DNA from 2 places in the Thermomonas sp. LB-4 genome. Region 2 is predicted to be linked to the other one. Evidence: predicted binding sites of a transcription regulator. Region 2 holds the regulator's gene; the other holds the start of a gene.
What was found. Region 2 encodes HrcA, which represses chaperone genes, less so after heat shock. Its sites were predicted from a motif close to TTNGCACTCNNNNNNNNNGAGTGCNAA; they were not measured.
Positions count from the first base shown of each region.

Region 1 (15,706 bases), on a different contig from region 2:
GCAGGTTGTCCGGGAAGGCCGGACGCAGGCCGTGGCCCAGCTCGAGGATGCGCGCCTCGGCCAGCGCCGGATGCAGCGCGTAGGCGGCGTTCAGCAGTTCCATCACCGCGCGCGCGCTGGGCGCGCCGGCATCGTCGCTTTCCAGCATGCTGCCGCCCAGCATGCAGCGACCGTCGCCGCGCGGCACCAGATAGTGCATGCCGCGCGGGTGCAGCAGCCGGATCGGGCGCGAGAAGCGCACCCCGTCGCTGTGCAGCAGCAGCATTTCGCCGCGCACGCCGCGCAGCTCCGGCAGGCGGTCGCGGGCGGCGTAGCCGCGGCAGTCCAGCAGCGTGCGGCCATCGTCCGGCTGCGCGCGCGCATCGACACCGCAACGGACTTCCACGCCCAGTTCCTGCACCCGCACCGCCAATGCCGCCAGCGCCGCGCGCGGATCCAGGTGCGCTTCGTCGGCGAAGAACAGGCCCTGGCGGAAGCGCCCGGCCAGTTCCGGCTCCAGCGTGGCCACGCCATCGGCGTCCAGCCGGCGGTAGTTGTCGCTGCGCTGGGCAAAGGCTTCCAGCTCGCCGGCATCGCGCGCAGCGGCCAATACCAGCGTGCCGTTGCGGACGGTGCCGGGGTACTGCCGCGGCCACCAGTCCAGCGCCTGCCGGCCCAGTTCGGCCACCAGCGGTTCAGCGCTGACGCATTCGCACCACGGCGCCAGCATGCCGCCGGCAAAGCGGCTGGCAGCCTCGCCGCCGGGCTGCGCGCCCAATTCCAGCACTTCCACTTCGGCACCCGCCTGCGCCAGTTCCAATGCCGCCGCCAGGCCGGCCACGCCGGCGCCGAGCACCCGCACGCGCGCGCTCACGGCGCGGCGTCCACGTACAGCTCGCCCCCGCCGGCGATGAACTCCGCCGCCTTCGCCTGCATCCCGGCATCGGCCTCGCCGCGCAGCTCGTGGCTGAGCTGCATCGAGCAGAACTTCGGCCCGCACATCGAGCAGAAGTGCGCGCTCTTGTGCGCGTCCTTGGGCAGGGTGGCGTCGTGGTAGGCGCGCGCGGTGTCGGGGTCCAGCGAGAGGTTGAACTGGTCTTCCCAGCGGAACGAAAAGCGCGCCCGCGACAGCGCATCGTCATGCGCCTGCGCGGCCGGATGGCCCTTGGCCAGGTCGGCGGCGTGGGCGGCGATCTTGTAGCTGATCACGCCGGTCTTGACGTCGTCGCGGTCGGGCAGGCCCAGGTGCTCCTTGGGGGTGACGTAGCAGAGCATGGCGGTGCCGAACCAGCCGATCATCGCCGCGCCGATCGCCGAGGTCAGGTGGTCATGGCCGGGCGCGGCGTCGGTGGTCAGCGGGCCCAGGGTGTAGAACGGCGCGTCGCTGCACGCTTCCAGCTGGCGCGTCATGTTGTCGCGGATCCTGTGCATCGGCACGTGGCCGGGGCCTTCCACCATCACCTGGCAGCCCTTGTCCCACGCCACGCGGGTGAGCTCGCCCAGGGTGTCGAGTTCGGCGAACTGGGCGGCGTCGTTGGCATCGGCAATGCTGCCGGGGCGCAGCCCGTCGCCCAGCGAGAAGGACACGTCGTAGCGGCGCAGGATGTCGCAGATCTCGTCGAAGCGTTCGTACAGGAAGTTCTCGCGGTGGTAGCGCAGGCACCAGCGCGCCATGATCGAACCGCCGCGGGAAACGATGCCGGTGACGCGCTTCGAGGTCAGCGGCACGTGCGCCAGCCGCACGCCGGCATGGATGGTGAAGTAGTCCACGCCCTGCTCGGCCTGCTCGACCAGGGTGTCCTTGAACACCTCCCAGTCCAGCCTGGCCGGGTCGCCGCCCACTTTTTCCAGCGCCTGGTACAGCGGCACCGTGCCGATCGGCACCGGCGCGTTGCGCAGGATCCAGCCGCGCAGGTTGTGGATGTTGCGGCCAGTGGACAGGTCCATCACCGTATCGGCGCCCCAGCGGATCGCCCACACCAGCTTTTCCACTTCCTCGGCCACCCCGGACGACAGCGCCGAATTGCCGATGTTGGCGTTCACCTTCACCAGGAAGTTGCGCCCGATCACCATCGGCTCGAGTTCCGGATGGTTGATGTTGGCCGGCAGGATGGCCCGGCCTTTGGCGATTTCCTCGCGCACGAATTCCGGCGTCACCAGCGCCGGCAGCGCCGCACCGAACGACTCGCCTGCCGCCAGCCGCTGCTTTTCCTCGTCGCTGGCGGCGATGCGGCCAAGGTTTTCGCGATGGGCGGCGTAGACCATTTCCTCGGTGACGATGCCGGCGCGGGCGAACTCCAGCTGGGTCACCGGCTGGCCCTCGTTGCCGCGGCGCAGCGTGCGCGCCGCCGGGCAGGCCGCGACCAGCCGCTCGCCGCTGGCGAAGCCGTTGTCTTCAGGGCGCAGCGTGCGTCCTTCGATGGTTTCGAAGCCGCGCGCCGCCAGCCAGCTCTCGCGCAGCGGCGACAGCCCGGCGGCAAGGTCGATGGCGGCGCCGTCCTCGGTATACGGGCCGGAGGTGTCGTACAGGTGCAGGCGCGGCGTCTGCGGGTCGTCCAGTGCGATCTCGCGCAGCGGCACGCGCAGGCCGGGGTGGCCGGGGGGCGACAGATAGACCTTGCGCGAACCGCGGATCGGGCCGGTGGTGACGGCGCCCGGACGGGCGGGGGGTGCTTGCATGTGGATCTCCTCCTCGTGAAGCGGCGGGAGATCCGGGATTGACGATGCAACGGCAGGCAGTGCCGGTGGCACTGCGCGTGTTCTTCCGTTCCTACGCCGGCATGACCCGGATCAGGTGCAAGGGTCAGCTCGACGCTTTCTCAGCCCCGTACGGGGCTCCCCTCGGAATGGCCGCAGCATCCGCGGGCACGCCGATGCTGTCAAGCGATGGCCGGGGCGAGGTGGTAGATGCGGATGCCCGTCGGCAACACCGCGGGCGTGGGCGGTCGCAGCCGGTCAAACCAAACGGAAGTTGAACGCGCAATCGTTCCATTGATGCAACGCTCAGAACTTACCGCGCGGTCAGCAGTCAGAGAATGCGACTGCTAGAATCGAGGCCATGAGGGAAACCATGACGTCTACCGCGCTTGTCGCCAACAACCTGCCGATCCCCAGCGCCATCGGCTCGCTGGAGGCCTACATCAGCGGCGTGCACCAGATCCCGGTGCTGTCGGTCGAGGACGAGCAGCGCCTGGCCCATCGCCTGCGCGAAGACAACGACATCGCCGCCGCGCAGGAACTGATCCTGTCGCACCTGCGCTTCGTGGTGCACGTGGCCCGCGGCTACAGCGGCTACGGCCTGCAGCTGGGCGACCTGATCCAGGAAGGCAACATCGGCCTGATGAAGGCGGTCAAGCGCTTCGACCCGACCGTCGGCGTGCGCCTGGTCAGCTTCGCGGTGCACTGGATCCGCGCCGAGATGCACGAGTTCATCATCAAGAACTGGCGCATCGTGAAGGTGGCCACCACCAAGGCGCAGCGCAAGCTGTTCTTCAATCTGCGCAAGAGCAAGACCCGACTGGGCTGGCTCAACGCCGAGGAAGTGCGCGCGGTGGCCAAGGACCTGAACGTCTCCGAGCGCGAAGTGCTGGAGATGGAATCGCGCCTGTCCGGCCGCGACATCGGCTTCGACGCGCCGGACGATGCCGACGACGACCACGCCCCGCCGGCGCCGGTGAGCTATCTGGTCGCCCATGACGGCGACCCCGCCGCCGCCTACGAATCCGCCGACAGCGAAGCAGACCAGCTGGACGTGCTGCGCGAAGGCATGGCCCGCCTCGACGCCCGCTCGCGCGACATCATCAAGCGCCGCTGGCTGGACGCCGACAGCAAGGTCACGCTGCAGGAACTGGCCGACGAATACGGCGTCTCCGCCGAGCGCATCCGCCAGATCGAGGCGAACGCGCTGAAGAAGATGAAGGCGCTGTTCGCGGCGTAAGCGCGCTTCGCCATCGACGCAACACCGAACGGCCCGGAGCGATCCGGGCCGTTTTGTTGTTTAGACTCGCAAAACCACCGAACAACCCCGCTAACCATGACCCAACGCAATCGCGTCGATTTTTCTGCATTCAACGAGCAAGCCGACCTGCCCTTCCAGCTGAGACTGAAGGACTTTGAGCTTGCGATGCAAGATATTTATGATTTCTTCCACGACGTGAATGCCGCCCTAATCGACAAGGGCTTGCAACGGATGGACGACATGTTGCGGCCCGCCATCATGTCCGGTCTGCTGTCCGACATGCTCACTGCTAGCGTGGCGCGCCACTCCAGAACGCTGACCGAGAACAAATACTTCAACGGTCACCCTGATCTGCTCGTGAAAGGCGTGTACGCCGACAATGCCGTGAAGTCCGGCACGGAGGGCGTCGAAATCAAAACGACTCGGAAATCCGGCGGCGCGGTCGATACTCATGGCGCGCGCGACCAGTGGATGTGTGTTTTCGTCTATGTCATCGACGACAAAACCGAGCCGGCCAATGCGCGGAAGCCGATGGCATTCACCGAGGTCTATCTCGGTAAAGTCGTGCAAGAAGACTTCAGAAAGAATGCACGCGGTGAACTCGGAACCAGAACAGCAACGCTCCACAAAGAAGGCGTTGCGAAGTTGCGATCCAACTGGATCTACAGGCTTCAGACCTGAAGCTTAGCCAGCTTCGGAAGAGCCGTTTGCGCAAGACGGAAGTATTCCGGGTCACGCTCAACACCAATGCTCGCATAGCCCACCGCTTCCGTCGCAGCCAAGGTTGACCCCGAACCCGCGAACGGATCGCAAACTATTCCTCGCCCAAGCGGAAGGGATGCACGCACGAGCGTTCGCAGGAACTCCTGTGGTTTCAGACTGGGATGAGGCGCAATGGATCGTTCACGTCCCCGCGTTGGGGCTGAAGCAATGACATCTCCGAAAGGTTTGTCATCGGATGGCCGGCGAAACCCACCCGTTCCCCATTTCCGGAGATTGTCCTGAACCCGGCCCTCCAACGGCTTGCGGAAAGTCAACCACGGCTCCCACATGGAGCGAGGCATCACACTGACATCGGGAAACTCCTCATGCGCGCCCTTCGGGCGATCTCCCCCTCGCATGGTCATGACCAGGCGGATGATCTCGCCCCTGCGCTCCAATCCCGCCTTCGCAAGCGCGGTGGAGACGACATGGGAAAGCAGCGGGTTGGACGCCACGACCACATTCGCGCCGGGCACCAACGCACGCAGAAGCAATTTTCCCCATTGCAGGAAGAACTCCTCCAGCGCGATGACATCCTGCGGCGAAAGTACGGTGAATCTTGGCAGCGGCGTGCGTTTAGCACCGTCGAACGAAGGCGGTATCCGCCACACACCGCCTTTCCCACCACGCAGCTTGGCTTGTTCAGTATCGCTGTATTCGATCAGACCATAAGGCGGGTCTGTCACCACTGCATGCAATGAACAGGCATCGCGGGCACGCAACCATTCGAAGCAATCGGATCGAACGAGTAGCGATGAGCCATAACGGAAGAGTTCAGGGCTGGTGCTTGTAGATGCCTTGTTCTGTTCGAACGGATCGAATTGTGAAGCATCGAACAGATCGTCATGCAGGCGATAGACGCCGCGCTCGCTACGAACGAAGTAACGTCCGGCATTAAGATTCAAGTAAGAGCGGATCGAAGAGGCGGGTGTTGGCCCGATCGTATCGTTCACAGCTTCGACGATGTCCTTGACGGATGCTCCCTTGGGTCTTGCCGAAAGCGCGCGAATGATGGAGTCGCGTACTGCACCGGGCATTTGCTTCATGAGTGGGCTGCCATTTTCATTCTTAAAGAGAGAATAGACGTCAAGACGTCTTTATTCAATGGAGCCAGAGCTTGCATCGTGCTGGTCTCATCCGATGCGAATGAATATGTACTGCACACCAATTTCTTTCCTCAGTCCCGCGGCCGCGCCACCGGCAACCGCCAGCCGTGGCGCAGCGCCATCCAGCGCAGGCCGAAGCAGGCCAGCGCGCCGGCGACCATCGCCGGATGCTGCGGCAGGTGCAGGGCCGAGGCCAGCGCGACCACGCCGCCGCCGGCCAGCGCGGCCACCGCGTACAGCTCGGCCTGCAGCACGACGGGCGTGCGCGCCACCAGCACGTCGCGGGCGATGCCGCCGCCGATGCCCGTCACCATCCCCAGCAGCATCGCCGCGAACGGCGACAGCCCGAACGCCAGCGCCTTGCCGGTGCCCAGCACCGCGAACAGCGCCAGCCCGGCGGCATCGAACAGCTGCACCGGGTTGCGCAGGCGCTCGATCGCGGCGGACCAGCGGAACGTGACCAGCCCGGCCAGTATCGCGGTGACCAGGTAGCGCCAGTCGGCCAGCGCGGCCGGCGGATGCGCGTCGATCAGCACGTCGCGGATGACCCCGCCCGACACCGCCGCGGCGCAGGACAGCACCAGCACGCCGAACAGGTCCAGCCGCTGGCGTACCGCCAGGGTGCCGCCGCTGAGGGCGAACACGAAGGTGCCGATCAGGTCGAACACGAGCAACAGGGTGGACATGGGATTGGGGTTACTCCGCCGCCGGCCGATCGCGGCCTTCGCCCAGGATGATCCGCGCCCCGCGCTGGTAGCTCCAGTAGGCCCACCACCAGTTGAGCAGCACGACGAGCCGGTTGCGGAAGCCGATCAGGAAGAACACGTGCATCACCAGCCAGAACCACCAGGCCAGCAGGCCGGAGAAGCGCAGCGTGCCGAGATCGACCACCGCCGCCATGCGGCCGATGGTGGCCAGGTTGCCGTAGTCCTTGTAGGCGAAAGGCGGCGGCAGCACGCGGCCGGCCAGCCGCGCGCGGATGACCTGCGCGACATAGCGACCCATCTGCTTGGCCGCCGGCGCCACGCCGGGCACCGGCCTGCCATCGGCGCGTGCCAGCGCGGCGAGATCGCCGGCGACGAAGATGTCCGGATGCCCCGGCACGCCGAGATCGGGCCGCACCTGCACGCGGCCGGCGCGGTCCAGCGGCACGCCCGGCATCGCGCCCAGCGGTGACGCCGCCACGCCCGCCGCCCAGACCACCGTCTTCGCCGGGACGAAGGCATCGCCCAGCGCGTAGCCGTCCGCGGTGATGTCCTTGACGGGCGTGCCCAGCGACACTTCCACGCCGAGCCGCTCCAGCTGCCGCCTCGCCTTCTCCGACAGCGCTTCCGGAAACGCCGCCAGCACGCGCGGCCCGGCCTCGACCAGGCGCACGCGCGCCGTCGACGGGTCGATGTTGCGGAACTCGTTCTTCAGCGTGTGGCGGGCGATCTCCGCCAGCGTGCCGGCCAGTTCCACGCCGGTGGGCCCACCGCCCACGATGGCGAAGCTCAGCCACGCCTGGCGTTCGGCGGGATCGGTCGCCGCTTCGGCGCGCTCGAACGCCAGCAGCAGCTTGCGCCGCAGGTCCAGCGCATCGTCCAGGGTCTTCAGCCCCGGCGCGTGCCGCGCCCAATGCTCGTTGCCGAAATACGCATGGGTCGCGCCGCTGGCCACCAGCAGGAAGTCGAAAGCGAGCGCGCCACCGTCGTCGAGGGCCACGCGCCTGGCACCGGGATCGATGCCGGTCACCGTGGCCATCCGCACTTCGACGTTCTTCTGCCTGCGCAGGATGTGCCGCAGCGGCGCGGCGATGTCGGGCGCGGACAGGCCGGCGGTGGCGACCTGGTAGAGCAGCGGCTGGAACAGGTGGTGGTTGCCGCGATCGACCAGCACGATCTCCACCGGCGCCGATGCCAGCGCGCGCGCCGCCCACAGGCCGGCGAAGCCGCCGCCGACGATCACCACGCGCGGCCGGGTCGCCATCGCCGCGGCGTCAGCCCAGCTGCGCCGCGAGCAGCGCTTCCAGCTGCTGCTGGTCGGCGGCGAACTTGCGGATGCCTTCCTCCAGCTTCTCGCGGGCCATGGTGTCCTCGTCGTGGCGGGCGCGGAAGCCGGCCTCGTCCAGCGCCGCCGGGGGCGCTACACGTCCGCCTTCCTCGTCCAGCGCACGCGCCACCGGCGCGTTCGAGCGCTCCAGTTCGGCCAGCAGGTCGGGAGAGATGGTCAGCCGGTCGCAGCCGGCCAGGGCCAGTACCTGCCCGGTGTTGCGGAAGCTGGCGCCCATCACCACGGTGTCGTAGCCGTGCTGCTTGTAGTACTGCCAGATGCGCGTGACCGACCGCACGCCGGGGTCGTCCTGCGGCGCGGCTGGCGGCGCCATGCCGTTGGCCAGGTGCCAGTCGAGGATGCGGCCGACGAAGGGCGAGACCAGGTACACGCCGGCCTCGGCGCAGGCCACCGCCTGCGCGAACGAGAACAGCAAGGTCAGGTTGCAGTGGATGCCTTCGCGCTCCAGCCGTTCGGCGGCGCGAATGCCTTCCCAGGTGGCGGCGATCTTGATCAGCAGGCGGTCGCTGCCGATGCCGGCATCCGCGTACAGCCGCACCAGCCGGTGCGCCCTGGCCACGGTGGCCTCGGTATCGAAGCTCAGCCGCGCGTCGACCTCGGTGGACACGCGGCCGGGGATCAGCTTGACGATCTCGCTGCCGATCGCCACCGCCAGCCGGTCGCAGGCGTCGCCCACCGGATCATCTCCGCTGGCCGCCGCCGCGCTGGCGGCCAGGTGCGGGGCATACGCGGGCAGCGCCGCGGCCTTCAGCAGCAGCGAGGGATTGGTGGTGGCATCCATCGGCATGAAGCGGGCGATGGCCTCGATGTCGCCGGTATCGGCGACCACGGCGGAATGCGTGCGGAGCTGGTCGAGCTGGGATTTCACGGACGATCCGGTGCTGCATGGGGACGCCGCATTGTAGGACCGCGACCGCGAAGGGTCAGTACAGGTCCAGCGGGTCCACGTCCAGCGACCAGCGCACCCGCCGCGCCTCCGGCGCCGCGTACAGCGCGGGCACCGCCCCTTCCAGCGCAACGTGCAGGGCGGCGCGTGCCGGCGCGGCCAGCAGCAGCTGCGAACGCACGTAGCCGGCGCGGCGCGGCATCGGCGCCGGCAACGGGCCATGCAGGTCGATGCCGCTGCCCTCCAGCAGCGTCTTCGCCAGCTGCAGGAACTGCAGCGGCAGTTCCGCCTGCTTGGCCTCGGCGCGCAGCAGCGCAAGGTGCGCGAACGGCGGAAAACCGGCCGCTTCGCGCAGCGCCAGCTCGCCGTCGGCAAAGGCGTGATAGCCGCCGCCCACCAGCGTCTGCAGCAGCGGATGCTCCGGGTGGTGGGTCTGCAACAGCACCGTGCCGGGACGGTCCGCCCGGCCGGCGCGGCCGGCCACCTGGATCAGCAGCTGCGCAAGCTTCTCACCGCTGCGGAAATCGGCCGAGAACAGGCCCTCGTCGATGCCCACCACCACCACCAGCACGAGGTTGCCGAGGTCGTGGCCCTTGGCCAGCATCTGGGTGCCGATCAGGATGCCGGGGCGGTTGCCCAGCGCATCGAAGTGCTTCTGCAGTCCATCGCGCTGGCCGGTGCTGCCGCGGTCGATGCGAATCACCGGCACGTCGTCGAAGCGAGCCTGCAGCTCGGCCTCGATCCGCTCGGTGCCGTTGCCCTGCGGCTGCAGCCCCAGGCTGGCGCAGTCCGGACAGGCCGGCGGCGACGGCCGGCGGTGGCCGCAGTGGTGGCACTGCAGGCGCTTGCCGTGGGCGTGCACGGTCATCGCGGTGGGCCGCTCGGGGGTGCTGCAGCGCGGGCAGTGCGCGCTCCAGCCGCAGTCGTGGCAGAGCAGCACCGGCGCATAGCCGCGGCGGTTGCGGAACACCAGCACCTGCCCGCCGCCGTCCAGCGCCGCGCGGATCGCCGCCAGCGCCTCCTCGGACAGGCCGGCATGCAGCGGCCGCTTGCGCACGTCCAGCACCCGCACCTGCGGCGGCCGCGCGTCGCCCGCCCGCTGGCGCAGGCGCAGCAGCGCGTAGCGGCCGGACTGCGCGTTGTGCAGCGTCTCCAGCGACGGCGTGGCGCTGCCCAGCACCACCGGCACGGCCAGTGCGCGGGCGCGCACGATGGCGAAGTCGCGGGCGTGGTAGCGAAGGCCGTCGAACTGCTTGTAGCTGCCGTCGTGCTCCTCGTCGACCACGATCAGGCCGGCCTCCGGCAGCGGCACGAACACCGCCGAACGGGTGCCCACGATCACCCGCGCCTGTCCGCTGGCGGCGGCCAGCCAGGTCGCGGCGCGCTCGCTGTCGTTCAGGCCAGAATGCAGCGCGTGCACCGGCACGCCCAGGCGGGTGCGGAAGCGCGCCAGCGCCTGCGGCGTCAGGCCGATTTCCGGCACCAGCACCAGTGCCTGCCTGCCGCGCGCCAGGCAGTCGGCGATCGCCTGCAGGTAGACCTCGGTCTTGCCGCTGCCGGTGACGCCGTCGAGCAGGAACGGGGCGAAGCCGGCGGCGCCGCGGATCGCGTCGATCGCGATCTGCTGCTCGGCGTTGGGCGCAAAGGCAGCGGAGGAAACGGGGGCGGGTTCACTTCCACGCGGAACTGAACCCGATCCCGTTCCGGTGGTTTCCAGACGCACCACCAGTTCGCGCTCGCGCAGCGCGCGCAGCGGCGTGCGCCAGCCGGGCGCGGCAACGTCCAGCCAATCCTCGTCGCGCAGGATCTGCAGCAGTTCCGCCAGCGCCCTGGGCCGGCCGGGGCGCATTGCCGGCAGCGCGGTGCGGCCGGCTTCGTTCAGCGCCCAGCCGTAGCGGGCCATGTCCGGCAGCGGCTCGCCGCGGCGCAGCGCCGCCGGCAACGCGGCGGCCAGCACCTCCCCCAGCGGCGCATGCAGATAGCCGGCCAGCCAGCGCAACGAGGCCAGCAGCTCACCCCGCAGCAGCGGCGCCGCATCCGGCGCGTCCAGGGCGGCGCGCAGCTCGACGCCCGGATCCGCCTGGCCATGGCCGACCACCAGCCCGCAGACCTCGCGCTGGCCGAACGGCACCCGCAGCCGCGCGCCCACCGCCACCAGCGCGGCGTCCACGCCGGGCGGCGGCAGGTAGTCGAACAGACGCGGCAGCGGCACCGGCAGGGCCACGCGCAGGATCGCGGGAGCAGTCATCCGGTCAAGTCTAGCCCCGGCGGCCATCGTTCAGCTTGCGGCGCACACCTGACCCCGCGCTCACCTCTTCCATGCAAGTGGCTGTTATTGCAGGAAAAGGAGGCTTATCCACATCGACTGTGGATAAGTCTGTGCATGGGGCCCGTCCACTGCTGCGCAAGCGCCGTCCCAGCGTCCTTTGGTTCAGCTGGACAAAAAATCGCCACATTCGGATTTTCTTTATCAATCAATTACTTGACCGTGGAACACGGTACCGGGCAGCGCTCCCGTTAACGTGGAACCCAGCTTTGTGACCGTCTCTTCACGGCTGTGCACAACTGCTCCGCCCGCAGCCCGCGCCGGTGCTGGCGGAGCCACCGTGGCAGAGGGTGTCAAGCCATTCCGCGCCGGGGCGTGGAAGGGCATTTGTGTGGGCCAGCGCACGGAATTCCGCGCAAGCGGCTGTTTCTGCCCGGAAAACCCCGGTTATCCCCACCACCTGTGGATAAGCCTGTGTGCGACGCCGGGAAGACCTACCGCAAGCCAGCAGCAGCGCCCCCTGCGTGATGCTGGTCAAATTTTCATCGCTGCATCGATGCCTTTCAAAATCAAACAGTTGCGCCAAGCCTGCGCGGCCCGGAAAACGCCGGTGGCCGGTGCTGCCGGCGTTGCCGCCCGCCCCATGCCGCTGTGCACAACTGGCGCGGCTGCGCCGACCATGCGCTCGCTGAAGCCTGCCCGTCCGGCGTCGCCAGCAGGCGGCCGGCGCCGGAAGCGGCCGCTATAAGATGGATGGGTGCCGATTGCCCCGACATGACCAGAGCCAGTCCTCCTGCCCCTCCATCCGCGGCGGTGGCCGCGTTCCTGCGTGGCCTGGATCGGCGCGCCCGCCTGCTGGCGCTGGTGCAGTGCGGCGATGCCGTCGCGGCGACGCGCGCGCTTGAGGCGGCCGGCCGGGTCTTCGCCGGCGAGGCCGGCCAGTGGCCGATCGCGCAATGGCCGCGGCAGTACTGGCGGCTGCTGCTGAGCGCGCCGACCATGCGGCAGACGGCGGGCACCGCGGCCGCCGGCCCGCTGCCCGGGATCGCGCGGCTGCCGCCCCCGGTGCGGGCAGCCCTGCTGCTGCATCTGGTGGGCGCCCTGGAAGATGCCGATGCCGCTGCGGCGCTCGGGATCGAGGTCGAGGCCTACCAGCTGCGCATCCGCGATGCGTTGCCGCGCGACGCGCTGGGCCAGCCCGACCTCGACGTCTGGCGCGCTTGGCGCGCGGCCGCGCAGCGGGCGCTGGACGCCTTGCCCGACGCCGCGCCTGCGGCCGGCGCGGCGTCCGCTGCCGCGACGCCGGCCGAACAGCCTGCAGCCACTGCGCGCCATCGGCGGCGCCTGCGCTGGCTGTGGCTGGGGGTGGCGCTGTGCGTCGTCGCCCTGGTGGGCAGCTTTTTCCTGCACCCGCGCGGCCGCGAGCTGCTGGATCACTGGCGCAATCATGTGCAGGTGGCGCCGCTGCCCCCCGCCGCTGCGCCCAAGGCACGCTTCGACCCCACCGATCCGGCCCTGCACCCCGATCGCGACCTGCTGGCCGAGCCGGGCACCGTGCAGCTGGCCCTGCAGCTGCCGCTGCTGGCCTGGCTGGCGGTGGAGGCGCCCGACGCGCTGCCGGCGCCGCCGTTGGCCGCGTCCTTCGCGGACACCGCCTCGGCGGCAGCTGCCGAGCCGGCCGCGGTCACCCGCCTGTCCGAGCGCATGCGCGCCTGGGACCGCCTGTCGCCGCTGCAACGCGCGCAGCAGCGCGGCGCGCTGGCGGAATGGCAGGCTCTGCCGGCCGACGAACAGGCCCTGCTGCGCCGGCTGGCGGCGCGATTGGCCGCGCTGCCGGCGGCCGAGCAGCAGGCCCTGCGCGAACGCTACGCGGCGCTGTCGTTCGACGCCCATCGCGGTTGGCACCTGGGGCCGCGGCTGGGCAAGGACTGGCCGCGCATCGCCGCATTGTTCGCCTACGTCGAAGCCGGCGAGCGCGAAGCCCTGCTGCGGCTGCTGCGCGCCGCGACCGCCGAGGAGCTGGATACCCTGGCACGGCTGGCGCAGATCACCCCGCCGGACGCCCGCGCGGCGCTGCGTCGCGAGCTGCTGGCGCAGCCGCCCCCGCAGCGCTCGGCCTGGCTGCGTGCGCGCCTGCAGCAATAGTGCTGCACCGGCGCCGCTTCGGGCACGGGATCCGCCGCCCCACCGCCCGCGCTTCGATGAAGCCCGGCAGCGCCAGCATTTGCGCCGTGTGTGCCGGCAATCAGCGGTGGCGAGCCACAATGCCGGCGTCGACCTCGAGATTGACCTCGCAGGTCACCGCGCTCACATCGCCACCAGCCCGATCGCCATGCTGGCCAGCACCGCGAAGCTCAGCAGCACCGAGTAGCAGGTGCCCAGCACGAAGTACTTCAACACGGTCATCGGCCAGCCCTGCGCGTACACGCGCTTCTGCATCAGCAGCAGGTAGGCCGGCATCCACGCCAGCAGCAGGCCTTCCGCCCAGGCGAACAGCGTGGCCAGCGCGCCCTCGCCCGGCGCCAGCCACTGCGCCAACGCGCGCACCAGCAGCACCAGCAGCAGGTCCAGGCAGAGGAAGGCGTGGCTGTGCAGCGCCACCACCAGGTGCTCCATGTACAGGCGGCGCTTGAAGACATAGGCCAGCTTCAGCATCAGCGCGAAGACCGGCACCAGCACGAACAGGGTGGTGGGCACCGCGCCGAGCGCCGCGTCCTTGAATGCCGCCGGGTCCTGCTTGAGGCGGGCGATGTTGCTGCTGCCGCGCGCCAGCTGCGCATTGAGCCAGCGGTCGGCGAAGCCGGGCAGCGAGGTGTCGAGCGGATTTTTCTTCTCGTCCCAGCGACTGTCGTTGAAGCGTACGTCCAGTGCGTTCTCCCGGTCGGTATCCGCGACCGGCGGCGGCAGTCCCGCGGCCTGCGCCTTCTGCAGCTCGGCGATGCGCGCGGCGGCGGATTCGCGCAGCACCTGTTCGCCAACCTCGACGCCGGGGATGCCGGTGGCCGCCGCGGTGCCGGTCATGCCCTGCTTCACCTTCGCCAGTTCCGCCAGCTTGGCGTCGCGCACCTGTTCCACCTCGGCCACGGTGGTGGCCCTGGCAATGGCGTCGCCATCGCCGAGGTTGATATTGGGGCCGTCCAGGGTCAGCTGGGCCACGAAGAAGGCCAGCACGGCCAGGAAGAAGAACAGCCGGAACGGGGTGACGTAGCGGATCTGCCGGCCGGCGAAATATTCGCGGGTGAGGAAGCCGGGTTTGGCGAACAGCGGCGGCAGCGTGCGGAACACGCGGGTGTCGAGGTCGAACACGCTGTCCAGCACGTCGCCGAACAGGTTGCCGAGTGGCCGCACCAGCCCTTTCACCGGCTGTCCGCAGGCATGGCAATGGGGGCCGTGCAGGGCCACGCCGCAGTTGCGGCAGTGCGCTTCCAGCGCAGTTTGCGGGTCGGGTTCGCGAACGGGCGGCTGGCTCATCCCGGTAGAATGACAGGCCGCGCGGCGCCGGCGCCAGCGTGCGCCCCTGTTTCCCGGTACGCCCATGCCCACCTTCCTTTCCCGCCTGCGCACCGACGCGGGCCGCACCGCCCGTCTGGCCGCGCCGCTGGCGGCCGGGCACCTGTCGCACGGGCTGGTCGGCTTCGTCGACGCGATGGTCGCCGGCCACCACGGCACCGCCACCCTGGCCGCGGTGTCGGTGGGCTCGGCGCTGCTGTGGCTGCCGATGCTGGCGCCGATGGGCACGCTGATGGCGCTGCCGCCGGCGGTCTCGCAGCTGGACGGCGGCAGCCGCCGCGCGCAGATCGGCCCGCTGTTCCGGCAGGCGCTGTGGCTGGCGCTGATGCTCGGGATCGCGCTGCTGGCGCTGCTGTCGGCGCTGCCGCTGCTGCTGGGGCCAATGGGCATCGCGCCCGACATCGTGCCGGGCGTGGTCGACTTCCTGCACGCGGTGCGCTGGGGGATCCCGGCCTTCACCCTGTACCTGTCGATGCGCTACCTCAGCGACGGCCTGCACTGGTCGCTGCCGACCATGCTGCTGGGCTTCGGCGGGCTGTGCCTGCTGGCACCCACCGCCTATGTGCTGACCAACGGGTTGTTGGGCCTGCCGGCGATGGGCGCGGCGGGGATCGGGTGGGCAACCACGCTGATGTTCTGGATGCAGGCGCTGGGCTTCGCGCTGTATCTGGGGCGCAGCCGCCGCTTCGCCGACCTGCAGCTGTTCGCGCGCTGGGAATCGCCGCGCTGGGCGGCGCAGCGCGAACTGCTGCGCAACGGCCTGCCGATCGGCGTCACCGTGACCATGGAGGGCGGGCTGTTCGCGGCCACCGCGCTGCTGATCGGGCGGCTGGGCGAGGTGCCGGCGGCCGCCCACCAGGTGGCGCTGAACGTGGCCACGCTGTGCTTCATGCTGCCGTTCGGCATCGCCGAGGCCACCACCGTGCGGGTGGGCCACGCGCTGGGCCGCGGCGACCGCGACGGGGTGCGCACTGCCGCCTTCGCAGGGCTGGCGCTGGCGCTGTGCACCCAGCTCTGCTCGGCGCTGCTGATGCTGGCCGGCCACGACGCCATCGCCGCGCTGTACAGCGCCGACCCGGCGGTGATCGCGCTGGGCGGCAGCCTGCTGCTGTACGCGGCGCTGTTCCAGCTCCCGGACGGCGTGCAGGTGGTATCGGCCGGCGCGCTGCGCGGGCTCAACGACACCC
Region 1 is NZ_JAXOFT010000029.1:4,337-20,042, forward strand. It holds gene SPK54_RS12440 (FAD-dependent oxidoreductase) at 1-853, opposite strand, end outside; gene thiC (phosphomethylpyrimidine synthase ThiC) at 850-2,658, opposite strand; TPP riboswitch at 2,730-2,831, opposite strand; gene rpoH (RNA polymerase sigma factor RpoH) at 3,038-3,916, shown strand; gene SPK54_RS12455 (hypothetical protein) at 4,013-4,618, shown strand; gene SPK54_RS12460 (DNA methyltransferase) at 4,609-5,745, opposite strand; gene SPK54_RS12465 (trimeric intracellular cation channel family protein) at 5,877-6,491, opposite strand; gene SPK54_RS12470 (NAD(P)/FAD-dependent oxidoreductase) at 6,502-7,773, opposite strand; gene tal (transaldolase) at 7,784-8,725, opposite strand; gene SPK54_RS12480 (primosomal protein N') at 8,781-10,991, opposite strand; gene SPK54_RS12485 (hypothetical protein) at 11,544-11,690, opposite strand; gene SPK54_RS12490 (DUF3106 domain-containing protein) at 11,784-13,154, shown strand; gene SPK54_RS12495 (DUF3667 domain-containing protein) at 13,317-14,480, opposite strand; gene SPK54_RS12500 (MATE family efflux transporter) at 14,545-15,706, shown strand, end outside.
Region 1: rpoH (RNA polymerase sigma factor RpoH) is a predicted target of HrcA. The motif match lies at 3,001-3,027, and genes of this name have one in related genera.

Region 2 (15,706 bases):
CAGTGACGAACTCGGGCGCCAGGTTGGCGCGTTTTTCGCTAGGCGCGGAGTCGAGTAGATCGACTGGGGCATCCACCGGATTAAGCCAGAGAGGGAAACCCTGAGATTGAGTTGTTCGCTCCCCGCACTTTGTTTCTTGCAGCATCGTCGTCATAAAAAAATGGTCAACGCTGCTGGACTTGTTTGAGCGAGCTGTGATGAGCGAATAGTTGCGGCCGCCAAGCATATGTTCCGACAGTCGCTCACGTCGATGCACCGCGACATTGCGGTCATAGACCGTCCACCTGACATCGAAAGGGCGGTACAGAATCGGTACGATCCTTTCACGCCATGCGTTGTCGGCCAGCTCGGCTTTTGCGCGTGCATAGTTCCATTGCGTGGTCGAACAAAGTTTGAACTGTTCGCGGGCTTCGGCTTCAGTCGCTGTTGCCAGCAGGCGTTCGACCTTGTCGGCTGCTTCCTCGGCATTCCATGAGATGGCGAACTCATCGTGCGTGGTGACAATACCCGGAGCCGGGTCGCCATTTGGCGAGAACACATCGCGTAGCGACCAACCTGATTCATATTCCTTCAGTAGTCCCGCATCTTGCGCCAAGAACAGATAGGTCGGGGCCGCCGGGCGAACTGCGCGCCATTCGGTTTTGCAAACATCGGACCTGTCCAGTAGCGAATACTTTTCTCGGCGCAGGCCAAACGCATCGGCATGGAATACCTTGGCCAGATGTTCCGCGTCGCGAACGGTGTTCTCGCGTCGAACGAAAATCCCGATGGCGACACCCTGCTGGATGTCGAACACATTTTCGTCCTTGCCGCCGTCCGGGGTTGTTTCCTTTTTCTTGCTGCTGCCATGTAAGTCCAGCAGATAGAGCTCATCAAACTCGCGCAGCAGGCTGCGCCGCATGTCCATGAAGGTTGGATTGTCCAGGTAGCCGTGGTTGGTGACGAAGCCCAGCACGCCGTGGCCGGTCTGCTCGATGCGCCACTGCGCAAAGCGGATGAACTTCACGTAGTCGTCCGACAGCCACTTGGCTTGCGCAGGCTTCTTGAGCTCTGGACTTTGCTTGTAGTCCTGCATCAATTCTTCGATCCATTCGCCCTTGTTGGACGAATGCCCCGAATACGGCGGATTGCCCAGTACCACCATCACCGGCGCGTCGCGCTTGATGCTGGCTGCCGCGCGCGACTCTTCCGCCAGCCACTGGGTGAACAGCGGCAGGCCGGTGAGCTCGTGCGCTTCCTCCAGGGTGTTGGTCAGGAACACGCCCAGGCGCTCGTCACTGGCGAAGTCGTAGCCGCTTTGTTCCAGCTCCAGGCCAAGCTTCATGTGGGCCACCGCGTAGGGCGCCATCAACAGCTCGAAGCCGAACAGGCGCGGCAGCAGGTGTTCGGCCACATAACCCGGCCATGCGCCGGCATTGCCGTCGAACTGCTCACGGATTTTTGCGATCACCGCATACAGGAAGGTGCCGGTGCCAGTGGCCGGGTCCAGGATCTGCAGGCGGTGGGTCTCGTAGGTTTCCTCCCCCTTGCCCTGCGTCTTGGGGCGCTTCAGCTTGATCTTCTTGGCGTGGGCAAGGCCTTCCGGCATGCCGAAATCGCGCCGCAGGATGGCGTCGATGCTTCGCACGATGTAGCCCACCACGGGTTCCGGCGTGTAGTACACGCCGCGTGCCTCGCGCATCTTCGGGTCGTATGCAGCGAGGAAGGTTTCATAGAAATGCACCACCGGGTCTTCCTGCCGGGTGCGTTTTCCGAAGTCGGCCAGGATCGCCGCCATGTCGGCCCGCGCCAGTAGTTCCGCCAACTGGTCCACCGCCCACGCGATGCGTTCGTCCAGGTCCGGCCCCGCGATGGTGTTGAACAGCTTGCGCAGGAATGGATTGGTCTTGGGCAGGGCGCTGGCTGCCTTCTGCCGGGTAAAGCCCTGCGCGGGCGCGTTGCAGCGCGCCGCGAACAGGCCGTAGCACAGGGTCTGCGCGTACATGTCCGCGAACTGCGGCGCGGTCAGCGATTCGATCAGCACCTTTCGGAACGCCTCGAACTGGCCGTGCAGTTCGCCCTTGTCGCCTTCGGATTTGAACGTCTGTTCGATGAGGCCGCGGATCAGTTTGCCCATGCCGGCCATGCGCGTGGCCAGATCCTGCGGCGTGGCCTTCAGCGGGATGTCGGCGGCGATGAACTGGCCGAGCAATTGCGCCACTTCCGAGGCGTCGTCCGCATTCCAGCGGATGCGGCCGTTCCTGTCGGGGCGGGGCAGGCTGGCGGTCAGGCGCAGCTCGCCGTCCAGATACCAGCGGAATTCCAGGTAATCGGTCAGGACCAGGTTGCCTAGCGATTCGCGGTAGCGGCCCAGCTGTTCCGACTTTTCGGTCTTCGCGAGGTCGATGCCGACGTCCTTGGCTTCGATGTATCCCAGCGGCACCACGCCGCGTGTCACGATGAAATCCGGTGCACCGCAAGCGATCTGCTTGGGCTCGTTGGTGGCTCGTACGTCTGTGCCGCCCAGCGCCTCGATGAGGGCTTTCAACGCTGGCCGATGGGTATGTTCGGTCGCGTTGCCGGCCTTGAGCGCCTGTTCTATGGCGGAGAGGTAGTGCTTCAGCGCGTCATGCGACATCTGGCGTCATTCCGGGGTTCATTGGATGCGGCTGCGGTGTGCTCGCACACCGCGATTGCGTTTTGCTCACGCTCCACACAGGCCACCACGTGGCCATTCAATCCGCGTCCTGCACGCGCAAACCGCGCCGCGTCCAATACTCGGGCTGCCGGTGGTGGTGCGCGATGGCGATGATGTAGAGGTGGTCAGGTTCCACGGCGTAGAGCAGCTTGTATGGAAACCGGCTCAGGGTCAGCCGCCGGATGTCCCCGTGTTCCACCGGGCAGGCCAGCGGCCAGCGGCGGATACGACGCAGGGCGGTCAGCACGTCGTCGCGCCATGCGCCCCCAAGGCCCGCAACCTGCTGGTTGTAGTAGCGCTCGGCGGCAACAAACTCGTGGCGCGCCTCCGGTGCGAAGACCAGCCGCATGCCCGGTGAGGACATCAAAAGGAACCGAAGATGTCTTCGGCGGGAACGCCCTGCACCTGCCCGGCGCGATGGGCCGCCAGCCGCCTCTCCGCCTCTTGCTGCCAGATGGCATCGATTGCGGGATCGGGCTGATCCAGGCTGTGCAGGATTTCTTCCACCACCTCGAATCGCCTGGATGGATCCAGGGCAAGCGCCTGTTTGATGATGTCCTGGGCCTTCACCATGTGCGCGCTCCTGCGACGGTCATTGCATGAATTGTAGTAATCACGGGGCCTCTGGGCTTCATTGCCGGTCTTGCAGCGCTGCGATGGCGTTTTCGCTGCCCACCAGCCAGGTGTTTGGCTCCGCCAGCACGCGGGTGATGAAGCTGTTCCCCGCTGCAATGCGCTTACGCAGGTCGGCGGGGGTGTAGAGGGTGGGGTTGATTTCGCGGCCCAGGCGTTCGATCACCGGATGCAATGCGGTCATGACCTCCGGATACGTCAGATCGTCGCTCACCAGCATCAGGTCGATATCGCTGCTGGCGGTGTCGCTGCCCTTGGCGACGGAGCCATAGACGAATGCCATGTGCAGCCGGTCTGCCAGCGGCGCCAGCGCTTCGCGCAGCGGGGCGGCCAGCCCGAACGTCTTGCGCACGATGGCCGCCAGCTCGTCGTGGATCGGGGCGTCGGGATTGGCGCGGTAACGCTTCTGGTTGCCCAGCGGCGCCATCAACAGCAGGCCACTTCCGGCGAGGCGGGCGACTTCGCGCTGCACCGCGCCGCTGCCGGCGCCGGTGGTCTGGATCAATTCGCTGATGGAGAAGGTGCGTCCCGGTTCGCCGAACAGGCAACCCAGCACGCGCTGCTGGGTGGTGGTGAACAGCGCATCCGCCAGATTGGTGCTGGCGTAGAGCGCTGCGGCTTCACTGACGCGAGGACGGGGATTCATGCCCATAACGGGCAAAATAATGCCCAAATCGGGCAAACGCAAGCGAATGAAGTCAGTGGCTGTCCAGCAGCTTCTTCGCCGCGGCCCGCGCTTCCTTGCTGACATCCGCGCCGCCCACCATGCGGGCGATCTCGTCCACGCGGCCGGCGGCGTCCAGCGCGGCCACCGACGACTGGGTGATGCCGTCCTGCGCGGCCTTGCTGACGCGGTATTGCGCGTGGCCGGCGGCGGCGACCTGCGGCTGGTGGGTCACGCACAGGACCTGTTTCGATGCCCCCAGTGCGCGCAGCTTGGCGCCCACCGCCGCGGCCACCGCGCCGCCGATGCCGGCATCGACCTCGTCGAACACCAGCGTTGCGGCGGCGTCCTGGCCCTGCGTGGCCACTTCGATTGCCAGCGACACCCGCGAGAGCTCGCCGCCGGAGGCGACCTTGCGCAGCGGGCGCGGCGGCTGGCCGGGGTTGGCGGAGACCAGGAACTCGGCGCGTTCGCTGCCGTTCGGGTCGGGCTGGTCGCTGGCGTTGGCTTCCAGCGCCACTTCGAAGCGGCCGCCCTGCATGCCCAGCTCGCCGATGAGTGCGCTGATCGCCGTCCCCAGCGTGGCGCCAGCCTTGCGGCGCGAGGCGGCGAGGGCGGCGGCGGCTGTGCGCCAGTCCGCCAGCGCCACGGCGATGTCGCGGTCGAGCTGCTGCAGGCGCGCGTCGGCATCCGCCAACGACTCCAGTTCTGCGGCCAGCGCGTCGCGATGCGCGGCCAGTTTGTCCGGCGTGACGCGATGCTTGCGCGCCAGATCCTGCACGCGGACGAGCTGGCGCTCGATTTCGGCCAGCGCGTCGGGATCGAGGTCCAGGTCGTCGCGGATGCGCTGCATCAGCGCCAGTGCTTCGTCGAGCTGGATGGCGGCGGAGTCGAGCATCGCATCGACTTCCGACAGCCGCGGCTCGTGCGTGGCTTCGCGCTGCAGGCCGCTGCGCAGCTGCTGCAGGCGGCCAGGCAGGGCGTCGTCGCCGCCCAGTGCATCCAGCGCGGCATCGCAGGCGGCGATCAGCGACGCGGCGTGTGCATGGCGACGGTGGCTGGCATCCAGCTCCGCCAACACCGCGGGTTCCAGCGGCTGCGCCTGCAGTTCGTCCAGCTGGTGCTGGAGCCAGCCCTGGCGCTCGGCCACGTCGCCGCGGGCGAGCAGGGCGTCGCGTTCCTGCTGCAGCGCCTTCCAGCGCCGCGCCGATTCGCCGGTGGCGGCCAGCAGGTCCGGATGGCGGGCGAAATCATCCAGCAGGCGGGTCTGCTGCGGCCGCACCAGCAGCGCCTGCTGGGCGTGCTGGCCGTGGATTTCCACCAGCAGCGCGGCCAGTTCGGCCAGCTGCGCGATGGTCACGGCGCGGCCGTTGATCCACGCCTTGGAGCCGCCGTCGGCGCGCAGGGTGCGGCGCAGCTGGCAGGCGCCATCGTCGTCCAGCTCCGTTTCGGCAAGCCAGGCCGCGGCGGCGGGGCAGTCGTCCAGCGCGAATTCGGCGGACAATTCGGCGCGCTGCGCGCCGTGGCGCACCGCGCCGGCATCGCCGCGGGCGCCGGACAGGAAGCCCAGCGCATCCACCAACAGCGATTTGCCGGCGCCGGTTTCGCCGGACACGACGGTGAGGCCCGCGCCGAAGTCCAGTTCGGCATGGGCGACGACGGCGAAATCGCGGATCGACAGGCGGGTCAGCATGGCTGCGCATTGTGCCTGCGGCCGCGGCAGGCGAACAGGGGAGAACGCCGTGGTTGCGTGTCGATGCGGCTGCGCTTACAACCTGCGCATGGCCCGCCGTCCTGCTCCCGACATCACCCTCGACCCGCGCGCCCGCCAGCTGCTGCGCACGCTGGTGTCGCGGCACATCCGCGACGGCGAGCCGGTGGGTTCGCAGACGCTGGCGAAGCATGCGGGGCTGGACGTCAGCCCGGCCACCATCCGCAACATCCTCGCCTCGTTGGAGGACGCCGGCCTGCTGGCCGCCCCGCACAGCTCGGCAGGGCGGGTGCCCACCGCGCAGGGCTACCGGCTGTTCGTGGACTCGCTGCTTAAGGTCAAGCCGCTGGGCGCGCAGGACGTGGATCGCCTGCGCAGCGGGCTGCCGGCGGGCGCGGGCACCCAGGCGCTGCTGGGCAGCACCTCGGAGCTGCTGGCGGCGATGACCCATTTCGCCGGCATGGTCAGCGTGCCCAGCCGCGAGAGCTTCGCCTTCCGCCAGATCGATTTCGTGATGCTCGATCCACGGCGGGTGCTGGCGATCCTGGTATTCGCCGATGGCGAGGTGCAGAACCGGGTGGTGCAGGTGCGGCGGGCGTTCTCGCCGTCCGAGCTGGAGCAGGCCGCGAATTACCTCAACGCGCATTTCGCCGGGCAGTCGCTGACGCTGATCCGCGCCGCGCTGCTGCGCGAACTGCGCGATGCGCGCAGCGAGATGGAGCGGCTGCTGGCGAGTTCCGTGGAACTGGCCGAACAGGCATTCGCACCCGCGCGCGAGGACGACATGCTGGTGGCCGGGCAGACCCGGCTGCTGGGCCTGCAGGAGCTGGGGGACCTGGACCGCCTGCGCGGACTGTTCGAGGCCTTCGCCGAGAAGCGCGAGCTGCTGCAGCTGCTGGAACGCACCGCCAAGGCGCCGGGGATGCGCGTGTTCATCGGCGAGGAAACCGGGCTGGCGCCGCTGGAAGGCATGTCGCTGGTGAGCGCGCCGTACGGGCGCGACGGCCAGGTGCTGGGCGTGCTGGGCGTCATCGGTCCCAGCCGGATGGCCTACGAGCGGGTGATTCCGGTGGTCGAGGCCACCGCGGCGGCGCTGGGGGCTGCCTTGAATCCCGACGCCTGAGGCCCCATAGCCCGGTTTGGTGCGGCAGCCCGCCGCGATATCGAACCGTGGACATGAGCAACGACCCGACGCAGGAAGTGAACGAGGGGGGCGCCGCCGAAATGGCGCAGCAGGACGAGCTGGAGGCGCTGCGCGCCGAAGTCGAGCAGCTGCGGGCGCAATCGCTGCTGGAGCGCGCCGATCTTGAGAACCAGCGCAAGCGGCTGGCCCGCGACATCGACAGCGCCCGCAGGTTCGCCAACGAGCGCCTGCTGTCCGACCTGCTGCCGGTGTTCGACAGCCTGGACGCGGGTCTGGCTGCAGCTGGCGAAGATGCGGGCGCGCTGCGCCAGGGCTTGGAGCTGACCTACAAGCAGTTGCTGAAGGTCGCCGCGGACAACGGCATGGAAGTGCTGGATCCCGCCGGGCAGGCGTTCAATCCCGAGCACCATCAGGCGATCAGCCAGGGCGAATCGGAGGGCGTGGCCCCGGGCCATGTCATCACCGTGTTCCAGAAGGGCTACCTGCTCAACGGCCGGCTGCTGCGCCCGGCGCTGGTGATCGTGGCCAAGCAGGACTGAAACGGCGTGCACGCACGATGCTGCGCGGCTCTTGAAGGCCGGCGCGGCATCCCCAGATAGCAATCATCGGCGCGCGGCGCCACCAGACAACGGGATTCTAGAGGACATCGTCATGGGCAAGATCATCGGCATCGACCTGGGTACCACCAACTCCTGCGTTTCCATCATGGAAGGCGGCAAGGCCCGCGTCATCGAGAACAGCGAGGGCGACCGCACCACCCCGTCCATCGTCGCCTGGACCAAGGACGGCGAAGTGCTGGTGGGCGCCTCGGCCAAGCGCCAGGCCGTCACCAATCCGAAGAACACCTTCTACGCGGTGAAGCGCCTGATCGGCCGCAAGTTCACCGACGCCGAGGTGCAGAAGGACATCGGCGTGGTGCCGTACACCATCACCCAGCACGACAACGGCGACGCCTGGGTGGCGCTGGCCGACGGCAAGAAGCTGGCCCCGCAGGAAGTCTCCGCCAAGGTGCTGGAGAAGATGAAGAAGACCGCCGAAGCCTTCCTGGGCGAGACGGTCACCGAAGCGGTCATCACCGTGCCGGCGTACTTCAACGACAGCCAGCGCCAGGCCACCAAGGACGCCGGCCGCATCGCCGGCCTGGACGTCAAGCGCATCATCAACGAGCCCACCGCGGCCGCGCTGGCCTACGGTCTGGACAAGGGCGACACCAAGGACCGCAAGATCGCCGTGTACGACCTCGGCGGCGGCACCTTCGACGTGTCGATCATCGAGATCGCCAACGTCGACGGCGAGAAGCAGTTCGAGGTGCTGGCGACCAACGGCGACACCTTTCTGGGCGGCGAGGACTTCGACAACCGCGTCATCGACTACCTGGTGGAAGAGTTCCAGAAGTCCGACGGCGTCGACCTGCGCAAGGACCCGCTGGCCCTGCAGCGCCTGAAGGACGCGGCCGAGCGCGCCAAGATCGAGCTGTCCTCCAACCAGCAGACCGACGTTAACCTGCCGTACGTGACGGCCGACGCGTCCGGCCCGAAGCACCTGAACATCAAGCTGACCCGGGCCAAGCTGGAAGCGCTGGTCGATGACCTGGTCAAGCGCACCATCGAACCCTGCCGCGTGGCCCTGAACGACGCCGGCCTGCGCGCCTCCGACATCAGCGAGGTGATCCTGGTCGGCGGCCAGACCCGCATGCCGAAGGTGCAGGCGGCGGTGGCCGAGTTCTTCGGCAAGGAGCCGCGCAAGGACGTCAACCCGGACGAGGCCGTGGCCATCGGCGCGGCGGTGCAGGGCGGCGTGCTGGCCGGCGACGTCAAGGACGTGCTGCTGCTGGACGTGACCCCGCTCAGCCTGGGCATCGAGACCCTGGGCGGCGTGTTCACCAAGATCATCGAGAAGAACACCACCATCCCGACCAAGGCCTCGCAGGTGTTCAGCACCGCCGAGGACAACCAGTCGGCCGTGACCGTGCACGTGCTGCAGGGCGAGCGCGAGCAGGCCCGCTACAACAAGTCGCTGGCCAAGTTCGACCTCACTGGCATCGACGCGGCGCCGCGCGGCATGCCGCAGGTGGAGGTGAGCTTCGACATCGACGCCAACGGCATCGTCCACGTCACCGCCAAGGACAAGAAGACTGGCAAGGAGCAGAAGGTCGAGATCAAGGCCGGTTCCGGCCTGTCGGACGACGAGATCCAGCGGATGGTGCAGGACGCCGAGGCCAACCGCGAGGAGGACAAGAAGTTCCATGAGCTGGTCACCGCGCGCAACCAGGCCGATGCCCTGATCCACGCCACCCGCAGCACCATCAAGGACAACGGGGACAAGCTGCCGGGCGATGCCATCGGCCGCGCCGAAGGCGCCATCGCCGAGCTGGAAACGGCGATGAAGGGCGACGACAAGGGCCAGATCGAGGCCAAGGCCAAGGCGCTGGAGGAAGCCAGCCAGGCGCTGTTCGCCGCTGCTGCCGCCCAGCCGCAGGGCGAGACCGCTGATGCCGGAAAGCCGGGCGACGACGTGGTGGACGCCGAGTTCACCGAGGTCAAGGACGACGACAAGAAGGCCTGATCGCCAGGCATGCAATGCGACGGGCAGGCCGGTGGTCTGCCCGTCGCCGTGAAGGGAACAGGTTGGCCCGATGAGCAAGCGCGATTACTACGAAGTCCTGGGCGTGGCCCGCAATGCCAGCGAGGAGGATCTGAAGAAGGCCTATCGCCGCTGCGCGATGAAGCACCACCCCGACCGCAACCCCGGCGACAAGAGCGCCGAGGCCGCGTTCAAGGAGTGCAAGGAGGCCTACGAGGTGCTGAGCGACGGCGGCAAGCGCCGCCTGTACGACCAGCACGGGCACGCCGCCTTCGAGCACGGCATGGGCGGCGGCAACGCCGGCCCGGGCTTTGGCGGTTTCGGCGGCGCCGACATGGGCGACATCTTCGGCGATATCTTCGGCAACATCTTCGGTGGCGGGGCGCGCCAGCAGGGCCCGCGCCGCGGCGCCGACGTTGGCTACATGATGGAGCTGGACCTGGAGGAGGCGGTCGCCGGGGTCGAGAAGACCATCCACATTCCCACCATGGCCAACTGCGAGCCCTGCAAGGGCAGCGGTTCGGAAGACGGCAAGGTGGATACCTGCGCCACCTGCCAGGGGCGCGGCCAGGTCCGCATGCAGCGCGGTCCGTTCATGATGCAGGCGCCGTGCCCGCACTGCGATGGCGCAGGCAAGACCATCGCCAGCCCGTGCAAGCTCTGCAACGGCAATGGCCGGGTCGAGCAGGAAAAGACCTTGGCAGTGAAGATCCCGGCCGGCGTGGATAGCGGCGACCGCATCCGGCTGGCGGGCGAGGGCGAAGCCGGCCCCGCGGGGGCCCCGCCCGGCGACCTGTACGTCGAGGTGCAGGTGCGCCCGCACGAAATCTTCGAGCGCGATGGCGACGACCTCCACTGCGAGGTGCCGATACGCATCTCGCAGGCGGCGCTGGGCGACACCGTGCGGGTGCCGACGCTGGGCGGCGAGGTGGAGCTGCGCATCCCAGCCGAAACCCAGACCGGCAAGGTGTTCCGCCTGCGCGACCGCGGCGTGAAGTCGGTGCGCAGCCGCCAGCCGGGCGACCTGTATTGCAGGGCGGTGGTGGAGACGCCGGTCAACCTGACCCCCGAGCAGCGCCAGCTGCTGGAGCAGTTCGAAGCCACCTTCGTCGGCGAGGGCGCGCGCCGCCACTCGCCGAAATCCAGCACCTTCCTCGACGGCGTCAAGGGCTTCTGGGACCGCATGGTGTCCTGATCGCAGGCATACGGTGCAAGCCGGGCGGCACCAAGGGTCGATGGTGTCGCGGGCAACCAACGCCCTGCGCCGGCGCAGGCTTGCGTAGAATCCGGGCTCCTTCGCGGAGCCCGTTCCTTGTCCGGTCCCCCACAGCGCCCACGCATCGGCATCGTCGGCAGTGCCGGCGCCTACGGGCGCTGGCTGCGCACGTTCTTCGAATCCCGCATGGGGCTGGCGGTCATCGGCCACGATCCCGCGGATCCGGCTTCCGCCAGCGAAGAGGCGCTGCTGGAGCAGGCCGATGTGCTGCTGTTTTCCGCGCCGATCCGGCACACGCCCGAGCTGATCGGGCGCTACGCGCAGCGCTCTGCCGGTCGCGAGGCGGGCCGCCTGTGGCTGGACATCACCTCGGTCAAGGCCGCCCCTGTTGCCGCGATGCTGGGCTCGCAGGCGGAAGTGGCCGGCCTGCACCCGATGACGGCGCCGCCGAAATCGCCCACCCTGAAGGGACGCGTGCTGGTGGTCTGCGAAGCGCGGCTGCAGGCGTGGCGGCCGTGGCTGGAAGCGCTGCTGGCGGCGCTGGAAGCCGAATGCGTGCGGGCCACGCCGGAACGCCACGACCGGGCGATGGCGCTGGTGCAGGCAATGGTGCATGCCACTCACCTGGCCCAGGCCGGCGTGCTGCGTGAGCAGGCAGCGGCGGTGGGCGACCTGGCCGGCCTGCTGTCGCTGCGTTCGGCCTCGTTCGAGATGGACGCCGCCATCGCCGCTCGCATCCTGTCATTGAACCCCGCGATCTACGAGGACATCCAGTTCGGCAACCCACACGCGCCGGAGGCACTGCGCGCGCTGTCGGCGCAGCTGTCGCGGCTCGCGACGCTGGTTGGGCAGGGGGACGATGCCGCCCGCGCGGGCTTCCGCGCGGAGTTCCTGGAGGCCAACCGCGAGGGCCTCGGGCAAGCGGCGTTGGCCGCCGGCAATTACACCTATGAGCGCCTTGGCTATCTGCTGGCGGACCTCTCCGATGCCCACAGCCTCGGCATCCATCTGCCGGAAGATCGTCCCGGCTCGCTGCGCAGCCTGCTGCACGTGTTCGAGCGGCACGGCGTCAATATCGCCTCGCTGCATTCCTCGCGCACCCCGTCCGGCGAACTCCACTTCCGCCTGGGATTCAGCGGAGGAACACCGGCCGGGCAGCTGGCGGAGGCATTGGCAGCGCTGGCGCGGAGCGGGATCGGGCGGGTGTTGCCCGGCTGAACGGCGGGGATCGCCCGATCCATGACGGCGGTCACTCATCATGTTCCTGAACTGGGATAATGTTCGAGTTGGGCCACTCCCGGCAGGCCAAGCCATGACGTTCCGTTCCCCCGCGGAATCCCCGACCCCGACTTCCTCGCGTGCCAACGGGCCGCTGCTCGACGCGTTGCAGAAGCACGTGCTCGATCGCGCGGTGCCGGCGTTGGACCGCGCGCTGGCCGATCTCGACGATTACCTGTTCGACCGCAGCCAGTCCGGCGAGGAGTCGCTGGGGTTGATGGCCCTGCGCGACATGCGGCGTGCGCGCGGCGAAATCATCCAGCGGTTCCGCCAGGCGGTGCTGAACCGGTTCCGGGGGCTGCGCGCAGGAAGCGCGGTGGGCGATGGCGACGACGCCGGTCTCAGCCTCCTGTCCGACCAGGACCTGGAAGAGCAGTTGGCGGTGGAACAGTTGGCCGCGGCGGTCCTGCGCACGCACGCATCCGCGTTCGAAGTGGCGAGCAAGCGGTTTTCCGTGGTCGCCGGACAGGGCGAGCTGCCGCCGCTCGAAAATCCGCTTGGCCCGGTTTTCCTTGCCAGTGCGCTTGGCCAGGCGATGAGCAAGCTGGACCTCGAGCCGGATCTGCGCATCGTCGTCTTCAAGTTCTTCGAACGCGAGCTGACAAGCGCGCTCGGCGACATCTACGAGCGCTGCAACACGCTCATGGCGGCGGCTGGCATCTTGCCTGAGCTGCGGACCAGCGGCCGGGTACCGCCACGTGCTGCCCGGGCCGGGGCGGGCGCGGCGCAGGCTCCGTCCGACGCAGGCGCGCACGATGGTCCTCCTGCGAACCATGACGGCGGCTCCGCGATGCCGATCAGCGGCGCGGAGCAGGCCGAGTTCGCCAACCTGCTTGGCATGCTGCAGGGCTGGCGCTCCGCCATGGGCCTGGCCGCGCCCGCCGGTCCGGCCGCGGCCGGACCCGTCCTGCCCACCCAGGACCTGATGTCGATCCTGTCGTTGATGCAGCACGACGGCAGCGCCCGCTTCACCCCCGCGAGCGAGGCCGAGCAGTCGCTTGCCGGGCAGCTGCGCGAGCAGATGACGCAGAGCGCGCGCAAGCTGGGCGTTCGCGGCGACAACCTCAATCTGGACGGGCTGGACGGAGATGCCGTCGACCTGGTCGCCCTGCTGTTCGACGTGCTTCTGGACGGCCCGCAGTACGACACCCGGATCCGCCAGAAGATCGGTCGGATGCTGGTGCCCTATGTGAAGGTGGCGGTCAAGGATCGCCGCATGTTCATGCTCAAGGAGCATCCCGCCCGCAAGCTGCTGAACACCGTTGCCGAGGCCTGCGAGGGCAACCGCGGCGAGGCGCCGCAGGAGCGCGAGCTGCTGACCCGCGTCGACCACACCATCGACCGGCTGGTCGCCGAATTCAACGAGGACGTGGCGATTTTCGAAACGCTGGAACAGGAGCTGCGCGCCTACATGGCCCAGCATCGGAAGCGTTTCGAACTTGCCGAAAAGCGCACCGCGGAGGCGCAGCGCGGGCGCGAACGCCTGGAGCATGCGCGGCAGGCAGCCGCCGACGATCTGGCGCGGCTGCGCGGCGACCGCGTGCTGCCACCGGTGATCGGTGACTTCCTCTCGCTGCACGCCAGCCATCATTTCGCCCAGGTGGCGCTGCGCGATGGGCGCGGCGCGCCGCGTTACGAGGAAGCGCGGCACGCGGTGGCGCAATTGCTGGCCGCGTTCGACGAGGCCGCGGCTGGGGTGGTGTCCGGCGCGTCCGCGCTGCAACCGGACGACGGGCTGCGCGCCATCCTCGCCAGTGCCGGCTGTGTCGGCGAAGCCGCGCGGGACGCGCTGGATGCGCTGCGCGACGCGCTGTCGCGGCTGCTGGCGGGACAGGCGGCGCTGGAGGGCGATGCGCGCATGCCCGTGCAGGTGGCGGCGGCGGAGCCGGCGCCAGAACCTGAGCCGCAGCTGGAGGTGGTGGCCGGTTCTGCGGGGCTCGACTATGACGCCGCCATGCTGGAACGCATCCGCAAGCTGCAGATCGGCGACTGGATCCAGCTTGCCGCTGCCGACGGCCATTTCGCCCCGGCCAAGGTGTCCTGGATCAGCCCGATTTCGGCGCGGCTGCTGCTCGTCAACCGCCGCGGCATCCGCGTGCTGGTGGCGTCCGCAGAAGAACTGGCCGTGATGGCCAAGCTCGACCGGGTGATCGTGCGCGATGGCGAAACCGCCTTCGAGGACGCCATGCACCAGGTGGTCGGCCGCCTCCAGAGCGCCTCCGCGAGAGCCTGAGCCCCGCGGGGGGGGCGCGGCCGTACGCCGGTGCGTGCCGGCTTGCCGCTGCCATCGACGCGGGCTAGCCTGCAGGGATGACGACGACGCCGGTTCGACTGTTGATCCACGGGGCCACGGGCAGGATGGGGCAGGCGCTGCTGCGCCTGTGCCGGGAGCCGGGGGCCGGCTGCGAGGTCGTGGCCGCGGTGGCGCGCCAGGTCGGGACGCGGGTGGTGGACGGCGTCCCGCAGTTCGCCGCCGCCGAGCTGGCGGGCGTGCCGGCGTTCGACGTGGCGATCGATTTCAGCCTGCCGGAAGGCTTTGATGCCATCCTCGCGCTGTGCCGCGACCGCGGCGCCGCGCTGGTGTCCGGCACCACCGGGCTGTCCGCGGCCCAGGTGGCGCAGCTGGACGCGGCTTCCGCCGCGATTCCGGTCGTCTGGGCCAGCAACTTCAGCCTCGGCGTGGCGGTGCTGCACGAACTGGTGGAGCGCGCCTCGCGCCTGCTGCCTGGCTGGGACTGCGACATCGTCGAGGCCCACCACACCCGCAAGCTGGATGCGCCCTCGGGCACCGCGCTGACGTTGGGTGCCGCCGCGCAGGCGGGGGGCGCGCAGCCTCACTACGCCTCGATCCGCGCGGGCGATATCGTCGGTGAACACCTGGTGCAGTTCGCGGCCGCAGGCGAGCGCATCGAGCTGGTGCATCGCGCCAGCAGCCGCGATGTCTTTGCGCGCGGCGCTTTGCATGTCGCCGCGCGCCTGCACGGCCGCAACGCCGGGCACTACCGCGTGGCCGAGCTGCTGTAACGGCGGCCGCCGGTGCGCCGGGCGTCGCCGCCCTGCGCAGAGCGGTTGCGCGCGTCCGGCAAGCCGCCTGCGGACCTCGCGACGCTGGCGCCGACGCGGCCGCATCGGTACAATTCCCGCTCGCCTAACCCCCTCAGCTCCGAACCGGCAGCCCCGCTTCGGCGCTTTCTTGCAACCTGACGCAAGGCGATGCACTTGAATAATCCCGCCATCCTCGCGCTTGAAGACGGAACGGTCTTCGAGGGCATTTCCGTGGGCGCGCCCGGCCTGTCCGTGGGCGAAGCGGTGTTCAACACCGCGATGACCGGCTACCAGGAGATCCTCACCGATCCCTCCTATGCGCGGCAGCTGGTCATGCTGACCTATCCGCATATCGGCAACACCGGCTGCAACGACCAGGACGACGAGGCCGCGCAGGCCTGGGCGGCCGGGTTGATCGTGCGCGACGTGCCGCGTCGGCCGAGCAACTGGCGCAGCCAGGTGGCGCTGCCGGACTGGCTGCAGGCGCGCGGCATCCGCGCGATCGCCGGCATCGACACGCGCAAGCTGACCCGCATCCTGCGCGAGCGCGGCTCGCAGAACGCGGCGCTGCTGGCGGCGGCCAGCCATGACGAGGTGCTGGACGTCGAGCACGCCATCGAGGCGGCGCGCAAGTTCCCCGGCCTGAAGGACATGGACCTGGCCAAGGTGGTCAGCACCACCGAACCCTACCGCTGGAGCGAGGGCCAGCTGGATCTCGACAGCAATGCGTTCGTGCGCACCGAGCCGAAGTTCAA
Region 2 is NZ_JAXOFT010000001.1:233,503-249,208, reverse strand. It holds gene SPK54_RS01190 (type ISP restriction/modification enzyme) at 1-2,617, opposite strand, end outside; gene SPK54_RS01185 (hypothetical protein) at 2,715-3,041, opposite strand; gene SPK54_RS01180 (addiction module protein) at 3,041-3,250, opposite strand; gene SPK54_RS01175 (nucleotidyltransferase domain-containing protein) at 3,309-3,956, opposite strand; gene recN (DNA repair protein RecN) at 4,009-5,667, opposite strand; gene hrcA (heat-inducible transcriptional repressor HrcA) at 5,756-6,808, shown strand; gene grpE (nucleotide exchange factor GrpE) at 6,862-7,368, shown strand; gene dnaK (molecular chaperone DnaK) at 7,481-9,394, shown strand; gene dnaJ (molecular chaperone DnaJ) at 9,465-10,607, shown strand; gene SPK54_RS01145 (prephenate dehydrogenase) at 10,725-11,846, shown strand; gene SPK54_RS01140 (DUF1631 family protein) at 11,941-14,139, shown strand; gene dapB (4-hydroxy-tetrahydrodipicolinate reductase) at 14,217-14,930, shown strand; gene carA (glutamine-hydrolyzing carbamoyl-phosphate synthase small subunit) at 15,126-15,706, shown strand, end outside.